4 regions of the Paenibacillus sp. FSL H8-0079 genome follow, and region 1 is predicted to be linked to each of the others. Evidence: riboswitches for the same ligand, from Rfam matches in the RefSeq annotation. Region 1 holds a riboswitch; each other region holds the start of a gene.
What was found. Region 1 has a riboswitch for cyclic di-AMP ahead of MHI06_RS10455 (C40 family peptidase). Riboswitches for the same ligand answer to the same signal wherever they lie in the genome.

Region 2: it holds a riboswitch for cyclic di-AMP, as region 1 does, so the genes downstream of both, MHI06_RS16930 (3D domain-containing protein) here and MHI06_RS10455 (C40 family peptidase) in region 1, are expected to answer to the same signal.
Region 3: it holds a riboswitch for cyclic di-AMP, as region 1 does, so the genes downstream of both, MHI06_RS07065 (hypothetical protein) here and MHI06_RS10455 (C40 family peptidase) in region 1, are expected to answer to the same signal.
Region 4: it holds a riboswitch for cyclic di-AMP, as region 1 does, so the genes downstream of both, MHI06_RS00150 (ubiquitin-like domain-containing protein) here and MHI06_RS10455 (C40 family peptidase) in region 1, are expected to answer to the same signal.

What each region holds. Positions count from the first base shown of each region.
Region 1 is NZ_CP150300.1:2,289,054-2,293,572, forward strand. Features, by position in the region: gene MHI06_RS10430 (xanthine phosphoribosyltransferase) at 1-13, shown strand, start outside; gene MHI06_RS10435 (hypothetical protein) at 111-440, shown strand; gene MHI06_RS10440 (hypothetical protein) at 560-778, shown strand; gene MHI06_RS10445 (carboxymuconolactone decarboxylase family protein) at 921-1,250, shown strand; gene MHI06_RS10450 (hypothetical protein) at 1,324-2,022, opposite strand; gene MHI06_RS10455 (C40 family peptidase) at 2,149-2,613, opposite strand; cyclic di-AMP (ydaO/yuaA leader) riboswitch at 2,619-2,750, opposite strand; gene pelA (pectate lyase) at 3,170-4,132, shown strand; tRNA gene MHI06_RS10465 (tRNA-Leu) at 4,311-4,394, shown strand; gene MHI06_RS10470 (carbohydrate-binding protein) at 4,478-4,519, opposite strand, start outside.
Region 2 is NZ_CP150300.1:3,812,140-3,816,658, reverse strand. Features, by position in the region: gene MHI06_RS16940 (ABC transporter substrate-binding protein/permease) at 1-1,051, shown strand, start outside; gene MHI06_RS16935 (amino acid ABC transporter ATP-binding protein) at 1,038-1,760, shown strand; cyclic di-AMP (ydaO/yuaA leader) riboswitch at 1,979-2,174, shown strand; gene MHI06_RS16930 (3D domain-containing protein) at 2,219-2,851, shown strand; gene MHI06_RS16925 (polysaccharide deacetylase family protein) at 2,957-3,748, opposite strand; gene MHI06_RS16920 (hypothetical protein) at 3,903-4,244, shown strand; gene MHI06_RS16915 (PspA/IM30 family protein) at 4,357-4,519, shown strand, end outside.
Region 3 is NZ_CP150300.1:1,603,099-1,607,617, forward strand. Features, by position in the region: gene MHI06_RS07050 (urease accessory UreF family protein) at 98-799, opposite strand; tRNA gene MHI06_RS07055 (tRNA-Leu) at 1,226-1,308, shown strand; gene MHI06_RS07060 (glutathione peroxidase) at 1,458-1,937, opposite strand; cyclic di-AMP (ydaO/yuaA leader) riboswitch at 2,309-2,484, shown strand; gene MHI06_RS07065 (hypothetical protein) at 2,600-2,998, shown strand; gene MHI06_RS07070 (HAD family hydrolase) at 3,173-3,856, shown strand; gene MHI06_RS07075 (Nramp family divalent metal transporter) at 3,988-4,519, opposite strand, start outside.
Region 4 is NZ_CP150300.1:31,615-36,133, forward strand. Features, by position in the region: gene MHI06_RS00145 (TatD family hydrolase) at 54-824, shown strand; cyclic di-AMP (ydaO/yuaA leader) riboswitch at 1,066-1,319, shown strand; gene MHI06_RS00150 (ubiquitin-like domain-containing protein) at 1,592-2,776, shown strand; gene rnmV (ribonuclease M5) at 2,932-3,477, shown strand; gene rsmA (16S rRNA (adenine(1518)-N(6)/adenine(1519)-N(6))-dimethyltransferase RsmA) at 3,482-4,384, shown strand; gene yabG (sporulation peptidase YabG) at 4,444-4,519, shown strand, end outside.

The DNA of each region.
Region 1 (4,519 bases):
TAACGAAATGTGACATTTTAAAGGAATAGGGCCTATTTTTTGAACTATGCCTTTGCATGACCGCGGATTTCATTTATAATGGGGTTATGTTAGGGAGAGGAGGCAACACCATGGGGAACCAACCGGCAACAGAACAATTTTTCATTGATAAGCTGGCGGAATCGAAAGTTCATTTTGAACGTGCCCTGGATTGTAAACATACGGAATTCGATGACCTTTATCCCTATATGATTGAACATCCTCAATTTTTCTGGTACAAACGCTATGTTGCCTGGTCAGAATTACTGACGATTGTAGGCTTGTGCGAAGAGTTGTCCTTCTCTTGGAAAGAACAATTTACACCGCATCAAGTGGAGTACCTTGAAGAACGTGTGATGTCCGCCAAAGTGCTTGATTTTTGGTTCGAGAAGAACGACAGCAAAGAGCACGCGCAGCGGTAACTCTCAGTCGGGACATAATTTCGAATGACATGACAGTCCAATACAGTCACGTGAGACCTAAATGACATTTCATTTAGGTCTCTTTTTGTAAATAAATTTGGAATATAGGAGCCATGAACATGATTAGTGATACAGAATTGGACGCCCTGCGTCTGTCAGGTGAGAAAGTAAGAGTAGTACGGGACGAGCTGGAATCGAACGATGTGACCGGGATTGTGGTTGCCTGGGATGGCGAGCAGGTACTTATCCGGCGGCAGAATCGACGTGTCGTCAAGCTGGATCGCAGTTACCGATATCAGTTGTTCAGCGAGCCGCGCCAGAGTGCACTTAGTGAGTAACCACTTATAGTCACGGCAGAACCATGAACGTTTAATTGTTTGGAATTACCATGATTTCTTGGCATAATTGGCTCACTCGGGAGAGAAGATAGGTACAGTGAGGATAATCTGTAACTATAGCCGAGAGGGTGTGCTACAAGCCATGACATTGATGAATGATAAAGTTCATGCCTACAAGGATCAGATTGGAGCATTAAGCGATGTGCTGCCAGGAGTGGTAAATTCGTATCATGAGTTTACTGGAGAATGTTTTCAGCCTGGCGTGATTGATGCGAAGACAAAACAGCTGATTGCACTCGGCATTGGATTGTTCGCCAACAATGAGGTATGTACCTTCTACCATGTAGAAGAAGCCCGTGCTAAGGGCGCTACAGATCAGGAAATCATGGAGACCGTTGCCGTCGCTGGAGCTGTTGGAGGCGGACATGCCCTGTCTCAGGGCGCGTTGCGAGTGCAGAAGGCGTTGCAGTAAGTCTTAAGGAAATAATGTGAAAAATAAAACATGGTCATACCCTGTTAGTTACAGGAGTATGACCATGTTTTATTTAAAGTTCATCTTTACTTGTTTTACTGTTAAGTGTTTTATTGTATTTGTCCACGTCCGCAAATATTTCCATTACAGAATAGCGTGCCTTATAATTTATTAATGATGATTTAGTCCGATATTCAATGGTGGATCGGTCACTGGTCCAAATATAAATAAAAGCGTTATTATAGCTTTCGAGCTCTGGTTTACCATATTTGTTCGTAAGCTCTTCCAAAATTTCATCAGACTCCGGATTAGTTAAAGTGCCAAAATCGTAACTTGCTTCAATCAGTAAGTAATCGTCCAAAGGATATTCATATGCTTGTTTCATCATGTCCTCTAATTGCTCATCCAATGTCTTTCGTATCTCGTCTTTTCTTGCATCTGTCGTATTTACGTTATCAAGTTCCTCGCGCAATTTGTTGTTATCTTCTATTTTTTCTGATATTCCTTCATTATCCAATAAATTAGTAAAGGTGTATTCTGCGTCTACTGTCTTACCCAGAACCACCACATCGGAATAATTAATACTTTTTTCATGATCATTATGTACTTTTTCTTCATAGTTTGTGTTTCCGTTTTTTTCTTCAGATGAAATGACCTTGTTTATTTTACTCCCCCAAGAAACTTCTCTGAAATCTTTAACTGTTTCACTACTACATCCTAAACTTGCTAGTACTAGCATAAAGAAGGTTAAAATTAACATGATCTTTTTCAATTGTTCTCCTCATCTCCGTTTTATTTCCCTAAAATATTTTACATTGTTTAAGAAAGCAGTTGAAGACAAAAAATGGTTAAACAAAAAAGGCATCAGGTTATAAACCGATGCCTTTTAGTGTATGAATTACATTTTACCCAACATTTTATCGTACATAAATTGTCCAGTTACCCGACGTGCTGTCACGTAGCGATCATTGAAGTATGGATTCGATAACTTAGTAATGCTTACGCCTTTACTACTGGAGGCATGTGCGAATTGTCCGCCGCCAATATATACACCTGTATGTGAAATGCCTTTGCCCATCGTATTGAAGAACACCAGATCACCTGTGCGAATGTTACTTTTGGATACCGGAGTACCTGCTTTGGCTTGCTGCTGCGAAGTACGTGGCAATTCAATGCTGTATTTGTTGAAAAGATATCTCATAAACCCGGAACAGTCGAAGCCGGCTACAGTCGTGCCACCCCACTTGTAAGGTATACCTGTCATGTTGTTCACTACGGAGTTGATACTGCTTGCCTCTGTGCTTGTAGCCCCGGATGTAAATAGTACAGCTGCTCCAAAAATGGAGATAATCAGTTTTTTCAAAATCAATGTTCTCCCTTCGATGCCTACGGAGTTAGCTAAGGGTTCGGTAGAAGGTTCCCTATATTTCCTATGTATAAGAATAATTCACCCAAAATGGTTCCCCCGTTTTCAAACATGAAACTCGGCAATGAATAATTAAGTTTTTGTAACTATTTGAAACTATATTGCATAAATGCGTAATTGTCAAACCCATTTAAACCCCTTCGTAATACCTCAATGTTAGCGGAATTACGGTTTTTATATGAAAGCAGGGATCAAGTTTGGGTATCATTCATGACAAAAACGTCATTATTGATTCGCTTAAGACGATTTTGGACAAATAAATAGGTTTGTCATGAGTTAAAAGAACTATTCCGTAATGTTCAATTTAAGAGATTATATTCATTAAGTTGCATATATTGACAAAAATCGATTTTTTGCATATTATCTTCTTATCCGATCCACATATTGGGTGAAAATTGATTTTATTGTGTTATAAATTCAAATAAAGGAGGTTAAGGGACTAGTATCATAAGTAAGGTAGAAGTGGGAGATTTATAAAAACAAACATAGGAGAGTGTTATCTTTGAAAGCAAAAAAAATAGTTACTTTTATTCTGGCATGCACGATGGTCTTCTCAGCAGTTGGAATGGTGGTTCTTCCTGTAACAACGGTGTCAGCTGCTGATGCAACAGGTACGACAGCAAGTATTTCTGATATTCTGAAGAACCAGCGGCCAGATGGAGGTTGGAGAAAAGACTATAAACAAACAAGTGGAGAATGGGCGAAGTCCACCATTGACAACAAGGCTACATACTCAGAAATTAGAAGATTGGCGAAGGAATTCAAAAAGACCAATGATCCGCGTTATTCCACAGCTGCAATCAAAGGAATTAACTTTTTGATCAACATGCAGTATTCAAACGGCGGATGGCCACAAGTCTACCAAAGCTCGGGATATCACAAACACATCACTTACAATGATGATGCGATGATTAATGTAATGATCATGCTGGATGAAGTAGCAACACGCAAAGGTGACTTCTCGTTTATCGACAGCACACTTGCTAACCGTAGTAAAAATTCAGTTGCCAAAGGTGTGGATGCGATTCTGAATACACAGGTCGTTGCAGGCGGTAAGCTGACAGTATGGGGACAACAACATGATTCCAGTTCCCTTAAACCGGCAAGCGCAAGAATCTATGAAGTACCCTCGTTGACGGCTGGAGAGAGTGTAACGATTGTTAAATTCCTCAAAACCAGACCTGCTAACGCTAAAATTACAGCATCCATTAAAGCAGCTGAGGCTTGGTTTAACAAAGTGAAAATTACAGGCTACAAGTATGAAAGAGCAAACGGAGACAGCAAAATTATCGCTGATTCCAAAGCTGCACCGATCTGGGCTCGCTTCTATGAAGTGGGAACGGATAAACCGATCTTTATTGGTCGTGACGGGGTAGTTAGATACAAATTAAGTGATATTGATAAAGAAAGAAGAGGCGGTTATGCATGGTATGGCAACTGGCCTTCCAAGCTGTAATTCGTAATAAGCCTCAGGTTTCATAGAGTTAATCCCTAGTAACGATAAGTAAAGCCCGAACCAGACAAGGACGTCTGGTTCGGGCTTTATTGTTATTACTTTCAGTGTTGACACGATAGATTGCACATGATATATTATTTCTTGTCGCCGAGATACATATCACGGAGATACATATTATGCGGTCGTGGCGGAATTGGCAGACGCGCACGGTTCAGGTCCGTGTGGGCTAACCCCCGTGGAGGTTCGAGTCCTCTCGACCGCATCGAAAAAAAGGTTCCTCGTTAGGCTAACGCCTTCGAGGAACCTTTTTGTTTTGTACATAAACAACTTGTATCGTCAAATGAGTTACTGAGCGGACACCTGGATACTATCGATATTCGGACCTTC
Region 2 (4,519 bases), 1.5 Mb from region 1:
CAAATATCCAACCATGGCAGAACTTGAAAATGCGAAGATTGGCGTTCAGAAAGGCTCCATTCAGGAAACGATCGGACAGAGTATTCCAGGAGCGAAGCTTACTGCGCTGGATAAAATCTCGGATATCGTGCTTCAACTTCAAACAAAACGAATTGACGCGGCAATCGTTGAAGATACGGTTGCTGCAGGTTATCTGGACGATATCATTGGACTTGCTGCTGCTGTTCCGGACGAAGAGCAAGCAGAAGCGGCAATCGGGATTCGTAAAGGTAATACCGAGCTGCTAGCTGCAGTAAATGGAACACTGGAGCGACTGAAAAGTGAAGATAAAATCAATCAGATGGTGACGGACGCCAGCCTCTTGATGGCGGATAAAGCGAACAAATCACAAAATATTTTCCAAGTATTCTGGGAGTACAAAAGTTTCTATGCAACAGGTGTAGGATACACGCTCCTGTTATCTGCACTTGGTGTAATATTTGGGGTTATCATCGGATTGATCATCTGTTTGTTCCGTTTGCATGACGCTGCAATCTTGCGCTGGATCGGTACGGCTTATGTTGAAGTTATCCGTGGTACACCGATGCTGGTACAGCTGATGATTATCTACTATGGTATTTCCTTGACGTTTGGAATTAATTTCTCTGCTCTTCAAGCGGGTATTCTCACACTTTCCATTAATAGTGGTGCCTATCTGGCTGAGATTTTCCGTGCAGGTATCCAAGGTGTGGATCGTGGTCAGTTGGAGGCAGCGCGTTCCCTCGGAATGGGCAGAGGGGCAGCAATGCGTTACATTATATTGCCGCAAGCCTTCAAAGCTGTATTACCAGCGATCGGTAATGAATTCGTGACTATTATCAAAGAATCCTCCATTATCTCCGTTATCGGTATGGTGGATATTATGTATCAGGCTAGCGTGGTCAAGAACATTACGTTCCAAGGGTTGAGTCCGTTTCTAATTGCAGCAGCCATCTACTTTGTAATGACGTTCATTTTGTCCAAGCTGCTGGGACGACTGGAAAGGAAGTTGAGTGCAAGTGATAGACGTTAGACAATTACACAAATCTTATGGTAATAACGATGTACTTAAGGGCATTAACGTGACGATTGGCAAAGGTGAGGTTGTCGTGGTTATCGGTCCTTCCGGCTCAGGTAAAAGTACATTCTTGCGTTGTCTGAACTTGTTGGAACAGCCTACCTCGGGAGAGATTGATTTTGAAGGCGTATCAATCACCGATCCGAAGCACAACATCAATGCGACTCGTGAAAAAATGGGCATGGTGTTCCAGCATTTCAACCTGTTCCCACACAAAACGGTTCAGCAAAACATCACGATTGCTCCAATTAAAGTGAAGAAGCAATCCACGCAGGAAGCGGAGAAAATTGCTGCTGATCTGCTTAACACGGTAGGCTTGTACGATAAAAAAGATACATTCCCAAATCAGCTGTCCGGTGGACAGAAGCAGCGGATCGCCATTGCAAGAGCGTTGGCCATGCAACCGCATGTGATGCTGTTTGACGAGCCTACTTCAGCACTGGACCCCGAGATGGTCGGTGAAGTGCTGGATGTCATGAAACGTCTTGCAGAAGGCGGGATGACCATGGTCATTGTGACGCACGAGATGGGTTTTGCACGTGAAGTGGGAGACCGGATCCTGTTCATGGATGGCGGGGTTATTGTAGAAGAGGGAACACCAGATGAGGTGTTTGGAGCACCGAAAAATTCACGTACACGTGATTTTCTTGCGAAAGTACTCTAAAAGAACTGATCAAATAGCGTTACTGACTTCGAGTCGGTGACGCTATTTTTTTATGCGAAATAATCACTTAAGGATTCGAAAAGTAACTTTTCTGTTACCAAATATAAAGAAATCGGTTCGTCAAACTATTCTGAATTATCCAGTATTCTTACAGTTGATGACATGCTGAAAACCATTTGGTAAGAATTACTACAAGTTCAGGTTACAAAATTGTGATATATTGAACTCTGCCGAAACTTCCGGACAGGGAGTGCGGGGGATGTAACGATGCAGACCGTGCAGGGGGAAGATCTAAGGCACACTGCTTGGGGTGAATTAGGGGTACATAATGTTTCAAATGTAACGAAGAACCTATAGGGTGGCTCCTCATCCGAATCCGACAACTAACTTCGCAGGCATAATGAGGGAGGAAGACCATGATTAACAAGAAACGTATAGCCAAAACAGCAGTAGCATTAATGACAACAGTAATGCTCATTCAAGCCGTTCCGGCTCACGCAGATTCAGTTCATGTGGCCAAAGAAGGGGATACCTTCTACACCTTATCGAAACAGTATGGAGTAGCACTCAACACGTTGGTTAAAGCAAACAACGACATTTCGCCTTACAACATTTATGGTGGTTTGAAAATTACGATTCCCGGTAAGGCGAACAATGTAGCAGCTGCCGCGGCTACGGAGAGCAAGACCCAAGCGAAGACTGTGACTACAGCAAGCTTGGACGTTAACGCAGATAACAAAGTTGTTCAAGCCTGGGGAAAAACGTTCGATTACAGTAAAGCAGTGAACGTGAAAGCAACGGCATACTCTGCAGATCCGTCCGAAAATGGGGGATGGGGTGCTGTGGATTACTTCGGGAATGATCTTGAATTGGGTACGATTGCGGTTGATCCCAGTGTGATTCCACTTGGAACCAAAGTACTGGTAACCGGTCACAGCCATCCGGGATTGCCAAAGCAGGCTTTTGTAGCGACAGCACGTGATATTGGTGGTGCAATCAAGGGTCACCGGATTGATATCTTTATCCCTGGTAGCAAGCAGTCCGTAAGCACATTTGGTTTCCAGGATATCGAGCTGTATATTCTGAAGTAGAAAATTAATTACATCTAACCGAAATCAAACAGGGTGTCTGCCAGTCGCTACTTGCGATTGAACAGGCACCCTTTTAACATCGTCATCATTTCCTACATGGACATCCTAATCCTTGGCTTTTGGCAACCCCAACATCTCGTCCAAGGTGACCAGTTCATACCCCCGATTACGCAGTTCCTCAATAATTTCAGGTAAAGCCTCAATCGTGCCATTCAAGTTCGAACCCACACCGCCCCCGGCATGTTGCAGAACGATGGAACCGGGTTTTACGGCAGATAGGATGTTATCCTTCACCTCTTCCTTGGAGAGGCCTTTCCAGTCCAGTGAGTCAACGTTCCAGTTCACAATGCTATAGTGTTGTCTGGCAGCCCATTGCAGCTGTTCTTCATTAATATCTCCGTAAGGTGGCCGGATCATCTTGGGCGTATATCCTGCTAGGTGATGAATGATATCCCCAGTATGTAAAATTTGTTTGCGAAAGGCATTCATCGACAGCTTACTGAATTCCGGATGATTGTAGCTGTGATTGCCAACAATATGCCCTTCCTTAACTATACGTTTCACCAGATCCGGATGTTTCTCAGCACGACTACCAACGATAAAGAATGTAGCTCTGACTTTATATTTCTTCAATACATCTAATACCTGTGGAGTAAATCGTGGATCGGGCACGTCATCAAAAGTCAGGGCAACCTGCTTCGTTGAAGGACCATTCGTTTTGAACGTATCCGCATATTTTTGACGTAATTGTCCCAATGTCAGTTGTTCTTCTTCCGCGGAATCTGAAACTGATACTGATTCACTTGGCGGGCTTGAAGCATCCCGCGATGAAGCTGGAGCATGGTATCCTCCGAAAAAAATAACGATAACCATCAGCATAATGAGGCGTACGCGCATAATAACGGCCTCCTTTTCCAAAAATGATGTTCTCCTTGGTATGTCCGAGGTGTCCATAAAATATGCGTAGTGTGAGAATTTTCATTGCGGATTTATCTTGTTAAAGCCATAATTCCTCCATATATAACATATAGAGAAGGATAGGTGGATGGTTATGAGTACATATGATTTGAAATCGATACGTTTACAAGTGATTGAGGCAGGAGATGATAAGGTTTTTCTCGTTACCGGAGGAAAGGCGCATATTGGCGCTGTAGCCACGTTCTACGTGGATCATGAGCGCGTAAGCGGGACGACGGTACATATTCCGGGTCACAAGGAACAAGAGCTGTGTGAGCGGCTTGCCCGAAAGGCTGCCCTTCAGCTGAAAGTAACCGTTACGGTGATCATGGGTATCCATTTTGATTCCATTACACGGATGCAGATCGACGAAATCGTGCAGACTGCAGAGAGGCTAATGGAGGATCATCTGAACAAGGATAAAGGATCTTCCTAACATGAAGAGCAATCGCAAGTTTTGATTTTATTTGCTAAAATTGAAACGAGTTGTAGATTGTTACGTATGTATGTTTATATACGATGTAATATCGACTAGGAGGAATAACATAATGTCCATTTTCAAACGATTGCGTGATTTAACAATGTCTAATATCAATGCCATTATTGACAAGGCGGAAGATCCAATCAAGATGACGGACCAATATATCCGTGATATGCAAGAGGATCTGGAAGATGCGGAGAAAGCAGTAGCCGCACAGATTGCCATTGAGA
Region 3 (4,519 bases), 690 kb from region 1:
AAAACCAATAAAATGACAAAAAACACGTCGGCAAGGAGGTTGCCGCGTGTTTTTTTGTTTGTCTGAATGAAGGGGAGTAGGTGTAGGTGGACAAGGATTAGGCCCTGTAGGCATGAAGTCCAGCTCCAAGCATATGGAAACTGGGGAAAAACGATTTCATGGACATCGAGGTTGGCTGTGCCAGTCCATCCGCAGCCGAGGCGCTGACGGTGTTCCATTCATTCTCCAGATCTGCGGCCAGGCGTACCGTCAGTTCTTTGATTGTATCGGTGTCCAGAGGAATGACTTTGGAGGCTTCGGTTATGCAGGCATTCATGGCTGAATGCAGATAACCAAGAACTGCCGCCTCGACAGGGATATCGAGGTGGTGGTTAATCCAGGCGTGAACAGTGGAGAGGCAGCCAACCGAATCATATTTGGCGAAGATCTGTTCAAGCTGGCTGAAATCAATCCAGGGGTGCAGAGCGCGTGCAAGTCTGATCAATCGTTTACCCATGGTAGCAGCTTGTTCTCTGAGATCTCCAGGAGTTCGCTGAACATGGACGAGCTTGTCGATCAGGGCTATCCGCCATGTATCCTTGTGATCTGCTGCGGTATAGATGCCTTTGATAGCCATGCCTTCAAGACGAACGATGCTGGGGTGCAACTGACAACGCATGAATGATTCGAGATCTTCAGCATTACGAATGGTACCCTCCTTGATATGGATATCCATGCCGAAGGAATGGGTAAACCCTCCAACCTGAATAGAGGAATCAAGCAGTTTAACATAATCGAGCAGCTTATTCCCACGGTTCACGATCATTCGCCTCCTGTGTTCGTTAAATGTAACTTTAAGTAACATTTATATTCCTTTTTTTTTGCTTTATGTTTGAAAATCCGAATTATATGATAGTTATCATCCCATAAATGTCCGCTTTTTGTCAATAGTGTCATTGAAATTCAGCAAATTAAATCTGTAATTCAATATTTGTGTTATTTTATATAACATTTAAAGTTAATTGTTTGCGAAATGTAGGGAGGGCTACGTATAAATGAATCAACAAGATCGGCTCTAACCGGAAAAGAGGGGATCGAATCTAATAATATGCAGTTCATGGGTAAAGATGACGAGAATATGCGATTTTTGATGAAAATGCCTATCTGAAAAAGAAGTAATAGAAAACACTTTACTTTTAGATCAGAACCCGGTATAATCAATTCTGTTGCCGATTATTTACGACATGCGGTCGTGGTGGAATGGCAGACACGCTATCTTGAGGGGGTAGTGGGCGTATGCCCGTGGAGGTTCGAGTCCTCTCGACCGCATCATATGAACGATGAAGAAGAAGCTTTCCGTTATTGGAAAGCTTCTTTTTTTGTCTTTTTTCGAACAGTATGACATTTGGGTTGAAAAAAAGGCCATCCATTACCGGGGGCAATGGTGCTCTACCTTCCGGCTACGGGTGGCCTGTGTATTATTTTTGGAGTAAGTTCTTGATATCTTCTTCAATCTTGTCAGGTGTTGTTTTGGGAGCATAACGTTTCAGTACCTGTCCGTTCTGATCCACAAGGAATTTGGTGAAATTCCATTTGATTGCTTTAGAGCCGAGCAAGCCAGGAGCTTCTGTGCTAAGGTGTTGGAAAAGTGGGTGAGCGCTTGAGCCGTTCACATCAATTTTCTCAAACATGGGGAAGCTCACGCCATAATTCATCTGACAGAACTCGGCAATATCGTCGGAAGAACCTTTTTCCTGTGCAAACTGGTTGCTTGGGAAACCAAGAACTTCAAATGGAGCATCTTGAAACTTGTCTTGCAGTTCTTGCAGACCTTTGAATTGAGGGGTAAGGCCGCATGAGCTTGCCGTATTCACAATCAGGAGCACTTTGTCACGGTAGTCGGACATTTCAACTTCTTGACCGCGAAGGGTATTCACTTTGTAATCGTAGACTGTCATCTAAATCGCCTCCATTGATATACTCTTATATCTTCTATTATATTGGTTGCAATTAAATATTGCAAAACTAATATAGTGTTAAAAGAATCAAAACAGACAAGTTGTGCAGAATACGTGAATGAATTGCGAAGTGATTTTCGTCAGAGTGAGAATTAGATAGCCTTGAAGAGATGGATAGAGTATAACCTTATTGTAAGCGTTATTATGGATGATTATTGGCAAAAATCTGCCGATTCGGTGATCTCTGCGGACTTTACACCGTCATGGCGGGGGTGTATGATTCATAACGTAATTTCAATTTAAACTAAATTGTACTTGAAAAACGAAACAAACGATAATATCGCTCGATCTTACCTTGAGATATACGAACGATGTTTTAATCGCTGAGTTTCCATTCATTGATGAATGGGAAACGGGGGAACCAACGGAATGCGCTGTCCAGGACAGTGGGCATTCATGGGGTGAATTTTCCGGTGACAGCCGGAAATAGGGCGACTCTCGCGCCCGAATCCGTCAGCTAACCTCGTAAGCGTTAAAGGGAGAGGCAACAAGCCGTACGCTGGTTCATGGTGTTTTCGCCATGGGTTATTTAAGAAGCGTTCGGGAGGCCTTGGTCCCCCACGCTTCTTTTTTGTTGTCTTTTCACGCCAAGGGAGGAACGAATGATGGATACTGAGATGATCTTAGTGACTGCTCCAAATGAAGCAGGACGCAAATTTATCAAATTGCTGATGTACAAAAAAATGCCGTTTGCCGTTCTAACCAACAGTGCAGGAGAAGAGCGGAGACTCCGCAGAATCGGGGTAGAGCATGTTATTCGAATGAATACGGCTGCAGCTCAAAAATGGTTTTTGCCGCAGGGTAGCGTAGGCAATGTGTTTATTTTCGAGAACAGTCTGAATCTGACCTGTCGTTATTTGCAGATCTGCCGTTCATGGACATCTAAATCCCTGTGTGTCATTACGGAGCAGAGTAATCCAAAGGGCATCTATCGGGGGATGGGCGCAGACCGGATTGTATATTCGCTCAATGGGGAAGTCGGCTTTCTCCTCAATGGTTGATGCCATAGCTTGTGATTGCTCAGGTGTAAGGTGCCTGTTATAATTGAATGTATTAGAATCAATTTCAGAATTCACTCAAGGTATTATGAAATTGATTCATCGATAAACGGAAATTTGAGGAGACTCATGCATAATGGTGGGTCTTCTTTTTTATGCTTACAAGGAGGAATTGGCGTGCCGGATGTAGGTGGATTAAAGTGGTTGTTTTTTGATGTTGGAGATACGCTGGTGGATGAATGGGAGCCGGTTGATGATATTATCGGACAATTCGTCCGTGAAGCTTGTGCTTTGGGGTATCCGGTGACAATTGAGGCGGTACGCGAACTGTTCGCGAACTGTTACCGGAAATATGAGCAATGGCCCATGAGAGTGGCTATTCGCACATTCATTGAAGACGAGAAGCACCAGAAACAGATTCAGGACAAGCTGAAGTTTCAAAAAGATCTTGAACGTCCTTTTCCTTCAGCGGATTCCGTTCTTCAGCAGTTGTCACGGTATTATCGTATTGGCATTATTGCCAATCAGAGTCCCGGAACGGAAGAGAGACTGGAGAGTTACGGATTACGGAAGTATGTTGACGTTCTGGCCTGTTCGGCTGAAGAAGGGGTGTCCAAGCCAGACCCTGAGCTATACGCTGTGGCCTTGAAACAGGCAGGCTGTGAACCGGAGGAGGCTGTCATGGTCGGGGATCGGATTGATAATGACATTATTCCTGCCCGGAAGCTGGGCATGCGCACGATTCGAATTATGCAGGGTTATGGGAGATTCCAGCCGGAACGATCGGATGACGAACGTGCGGATTGGACCGTTGATTCATTGGATCAGCTCCTGCCTTTACTGATACCAAACCAGGATTAGATGATTGCGTATGAGAGGTTCTACTCTAAATGAAAACACGTTGCTGTACAGCAACAATAAAAGGCTGATCACTTGGGTATAGCATACCGGAGTCGATCAGCCTTTTAATTATTTAGTCGATTAGAACCAGATTAGAACAACCGGATTGTCTGAATGATCAGATATACATTCAGCACAACGATAACAGCGGCAATGACCCATGAGATGATTTTGAGCCATAACTTGTTGGCGAATGCACCCATGCTTTTTTTATCACTCGTGAACATCACCAGAGGGATTACAGCAAAAGGTAATTGAAGAGACAGCACAACCTGGCTCAAAATGAGCAATTCTTCTGTGCCATGTTCGCCTGCAATCGCTGTAACAATTACCGCCGGAATGATGGCAATCAGACGTGTAACCAGTCTGCGCAGCCATGCTGGAATTCGAATGTTCAGAAAACCTTCCATAACAATCTGCCCAGCGAGTGTACCTGTAAGGGTAGAGTTCTGACCTGATGCTAACAGCGCCACACCGAACAGAATACTTGCAACCGTTGTACCCAATAGAGGTGTCAGCAGATGGTAGGCATCAGCGATCTCGGCAACCTGCGTCATACCAGCACTGTGGAATACAGCTGCAGATACAATCAGGATGGCTGCATTAATGAATAGGGCCAGTGTC
Region 4 (4,519 bases), 2.3 Mb from region 1:
TAAATTACCAAAAAGAAGATAGTCGTTAGTTCGACATGAAGGGAGATTCAAACATGATGCTGTTCGACACACATACACATCTGGATGCACCACAATTCGACGAGGACCGCGAGGAAATGATTCAACGTGCCGTGGATGCGGGGGTTGGTCGCATGATCAACATTGGTTTTAACCGGGAGACGATTCCAACCACAATGAAACTCGCCGAAACGTATGACTTTATATATGCAGCTGTAGGGTGGCATCCCGTAGATGCGATCACAATGCAGGAGGGCGATTTGGAGTGGATTGCATCTTTATGCAGGCATGAAAAAGTGGTTGCGATCGGTGAGATTGGATTGGATTATCACTGGGATACTTCGCCGAAGGAAGTGCAACATCGCGTATTACGACAACAAATTGCTTTGGCGCGTGAAGTGAACATGCCAATTGTCATCCATAATCGGGATGCGCACGAGGATATTGTAAGAATTTTGCGTGAAGAGAAGGCTGGCGAGGTTGGTGGTGTGATGCACTCGTTCTCGGGTAGCTGGGAAACGGCGAAAAGTTGTCTCGATATGGGCTTCCATCTGTCCTTCGGAGGTCCAATCACATTCAAAAATGCAAAGCAACCAAAAGAGGTTCTGGAGAAGGTTCCTATGGACCGGTTTTTCATTGAAACAGATGCTCCATATCTGACACCTCATCCGTACCGTGGAAAACGAAATGAGACAGCGCATGTACGTCTGGTTGCAGAGGCAGCTGCGGAAATTAAAGGCATTTCGGTAGAGGAAATTGCTGCAATAACAACCAAAAATGCCATGGAACGATTTGGTATTCGTTAAAAAAACGAGTAAATCAGGTGAAATAGAGAGTTAAGCGGAGTTAATTTGCTCTTTGATCCAAATAAATCAAGAATATTACAATATTTTAACCAAATATTCAGAAAAACGTACTTGATCAACGCTTTACAACATGCATCAAAACAGGATATCATCTTTTCAGTGAATTGTTGTGCGGAAAATTGGACAGATGTTCGGGGGATGAACAAAGGGACACTTTCCGATGAAACAACAATACTTTCATGAATCAGTCTCGCTGAGTCTCCGTTAACGGAGAGCGGGGGAACCAATAGGGCTTAAACATCGGTGTATTTGGCCGATGCGCATCGTTCGCTGACCCAAAAGCAGCGAGAGGATCTGCGAAGCCATATTTGATTTCTTCTTTGGGTCTCGGGGTGAATTCAAAGGCGTCCGCCATGAGCGGGTGACCTAAGATAGGGCGGCTCTCTTTCGCCCGAACCCGACAGCTAACCTCGCAAGCGGAAAAAGAGAGGCAACCTCGTGCATGAATTTCCGATATTCAGAATCATTCGGAAGCCACGAAAGAGTTCCTCTTACACTCTTTCTTTGGCTTTTTTTGTTTTTGAATAAAAGAAATGTTGTCATCATACGGTAGGTATTCAGGAGGATGACATCATGTTGCGAAGATTGATTCATGGTGCAGAACCGGTCATTTGGTCCGATCTGTGTTCTGTAGAAAAATTGGTATAGTCACGTCAAAGACATCATGCATTACTTTAGACGACGAGGCTATGAAGGAGGACGGAGAAGTGGGCACATTCCAACCAGAAGAGACCCATGAGTCACGATCATCCAGTAAGTCTTTCGCGTTGCGGTGGAAGCATGAGAACATGCGTCAAATGGCATTGATCGCGATTTTCTCAATTGCGCTTACAATCATGATCTTGTTAGTCGTTTACGGTCAGGCCGGGAAACAAATTTCACTGGTTATTGATGGCAAAGCTCAGGTGGTAGAGACTCGTACAGGAATGCTTCAGGAAATGCTGGAGGAGCAGTCAATCACAGTCAGCCCTCACGATAAGGTATCCATGTCCATGAACGGGGCGATTACAGATGGAGACCGAATTGTTATTGAGCGGGCCGTTCCAGTTAACATTACGGCAGACGGAGACACCAAGACTCTGTATACAACCGATTCATCGGTACAAGAGGCAATTCAAAAATCAGGTATTCAGGTTGCAAGTAATGATAAAGTGTATCCGGCGCTTGGAACTGCAGTCAAAGCGGATATGAAAATTCGTGTAGTGCGGGTAACAAAGCGTACAGTGGATGTAGAACAACCGATCGCTTATAAAGTGATCAAAACGGCTGACCCTAGCTTGTACAAAGGGGATAACCGTGTCGTTGTAAGCGGCAAAGAAGGCACACTTGTACAGCATATCGAAAAGGTATTTCAGGATGGAGAATTGGTCTCCAAAAAAATGGTCGGCAAATCCGTCGCGAATAATCGTGTAGATAAAGTGATCGCTGTCGGTACCAAAGCAAAACCGGTTGTAAAAGAGCCTGAGGTTCAAACCGTATCGGCTCAGACTTCAACAACGAAACAGGCAACAACAACGAACTCGAAGAAAACTGCTGCCTCGGGCAGCAAAGTGATTACCGTATCCGGGACTTCTTTTAAATACTCCAAAGTACTTAAGAATGTATCCATGACTGCCTACTCTTCCGAAGAGCCTGGCATTGGTACTAAAACAGCTTCCGGTACTCGTGTAACGGAAGGGCGCACCATTGCGGTTGATCCCAAAGTCATTCCAATTGGCTGGTGGGTATATATCGAAGGTCTGGGCTTCCGTCGTGCGGAAGATACAGGCGGTGCCATTAAAGGCAACAAAATTGATGTATATTATGACAGTGTGAAGCATGCCCTGAATTTTGGACGCAAGAAAGGCAAGACGGTCTACGTGATCGGTCCGGTGAAGCCGGAAGCGAACTAAAATCGTTTTACTTTGAAATGGGAATGCTATAAAATAGTTGCATGAATGATTCATGCGGAATATGCGGCGGAGGGGTCTGAATTCAGTCTCCCCCGCCGTTTGGCAGAGAAGAGGATATTCCTCTTCTTTTTGCGTTAGAAAGGAAGAAATGGAACATGATAAAAGAAGTCATTGTGGTGGAAGGCCGTGACGATACGGTAGCCATCCGTCGGGCCGTAGAAGCCGATACGATAGAAACGGGTGGATCAGCCATCAACCAACGCATTCTGAAGCGAATAGCGCTTGCTCAGGAGAGACGGGGAGTCATCGTACTGACAGATCCGGATCATGCTGGCGAACGCATTCGTAAAATTATTGCGAATAAGGTCCCTGGTTGCAAGCATGCCTTCATTCCAGAAGCGGATGCGACGCGCAAAGGGGACATTGGGGTGGAGAACGCCTCACCGGAGGCGATTCGGCACGCGCTGGAACGCGTACATACTTCATACGAAGGTGCTCCGAGTCTGATCGATTGGGAGGACCTGATCGCGGCAGGGCTTATCGTGCATCCGCAGGCTGCTGCACGTCGCATGGAGATGGGCAATCTGCTGGGTATTGGATATTGTAACGGGAAGCAGTTCCACAAACGTCTCAGTGTATTTCAGATTACACGGGAAGAGTTCTCTACAGCATTAGCGCAAATTGAACGTGAAGGATTGTGAGCATATGAAGGACATAGAAGAGACGATAGAAATTGCAACGCCCAAGCGAACCAAAGAGATTATTCAAAGACACGGATTCTCATTCAAGAAAAGTCTAGGTCAGAACTTTCTGATCGATCAAAATATACTAAACAAAATCGTTAATGCAGCCGATTTGGACGAGTCCAAGGGCGCGCTCGAGATCGGGCCAGGTATTGGGGCCCTTACGGAACGATTGGCTCGGGTAGCTGGTCCTGTCACAGCCGTAGAGATTGATCAGCGCTTAATCCCAATCCTGGGAGAAGTGATGCAGCCTTATTCAAATGTACGTGTTCATCATGGGGATGTGCTGAAGCTTGATCTGGCTGAGTTGTTTAATACGGATTTTGCATCCGTAGACAAAGTTAGTGTCGTGGCTAACCTGCCTTACTATGTAACGACCCCGATCATGATGAAACTGCTGGAAGAGAAACTGCCGGTAGACAGCATCGTTGTCATGATTCAAAAAGAAGTGGCTGAACGCATGGCTGCTGCACCTGGATCAAAAGACTACGGTAGTCTGAGCATCGCAGTTCAGTACTACAGTATGCCGGAGCTTGTGTGTATTGTGCCTCCTACGGTCTTCATCCCGCAACCTAACGTGGAATCGGCTGTCATTAAGCTGAAGGTGCGTGAGCAACCGCCCGTGGAGATTCCGGATGAAGCACATTACTTCGAAGTGGTACAGGCTTCTTTTGCCCAGCGGAGAAAAACAATCTCGAACAACCTGAAGGCACGCTTCTTCACGAAGGAGAACCGGGAACAGGCAGACATTCTGCTGGAGCAGGCAGGTATTCAACCGTCCCGACGCGGAGAGACGTTAAGCCTGCAGGAGTATGCTACACTCAGCACCGTGATGTGGGAAGCAGGGGTACGCGCCGCGCTGTAAAATTTGAATGAACCAAACCGGGTCTCTGCCCATACGATGGGGTAGAGGTGATTACGTTGATGAATATCGGAGACTTGGTCGTTCGGAAGTCATACGGCGGCGATGTGACTTTTCGGGTGGAAGGCCTCCAGTTGG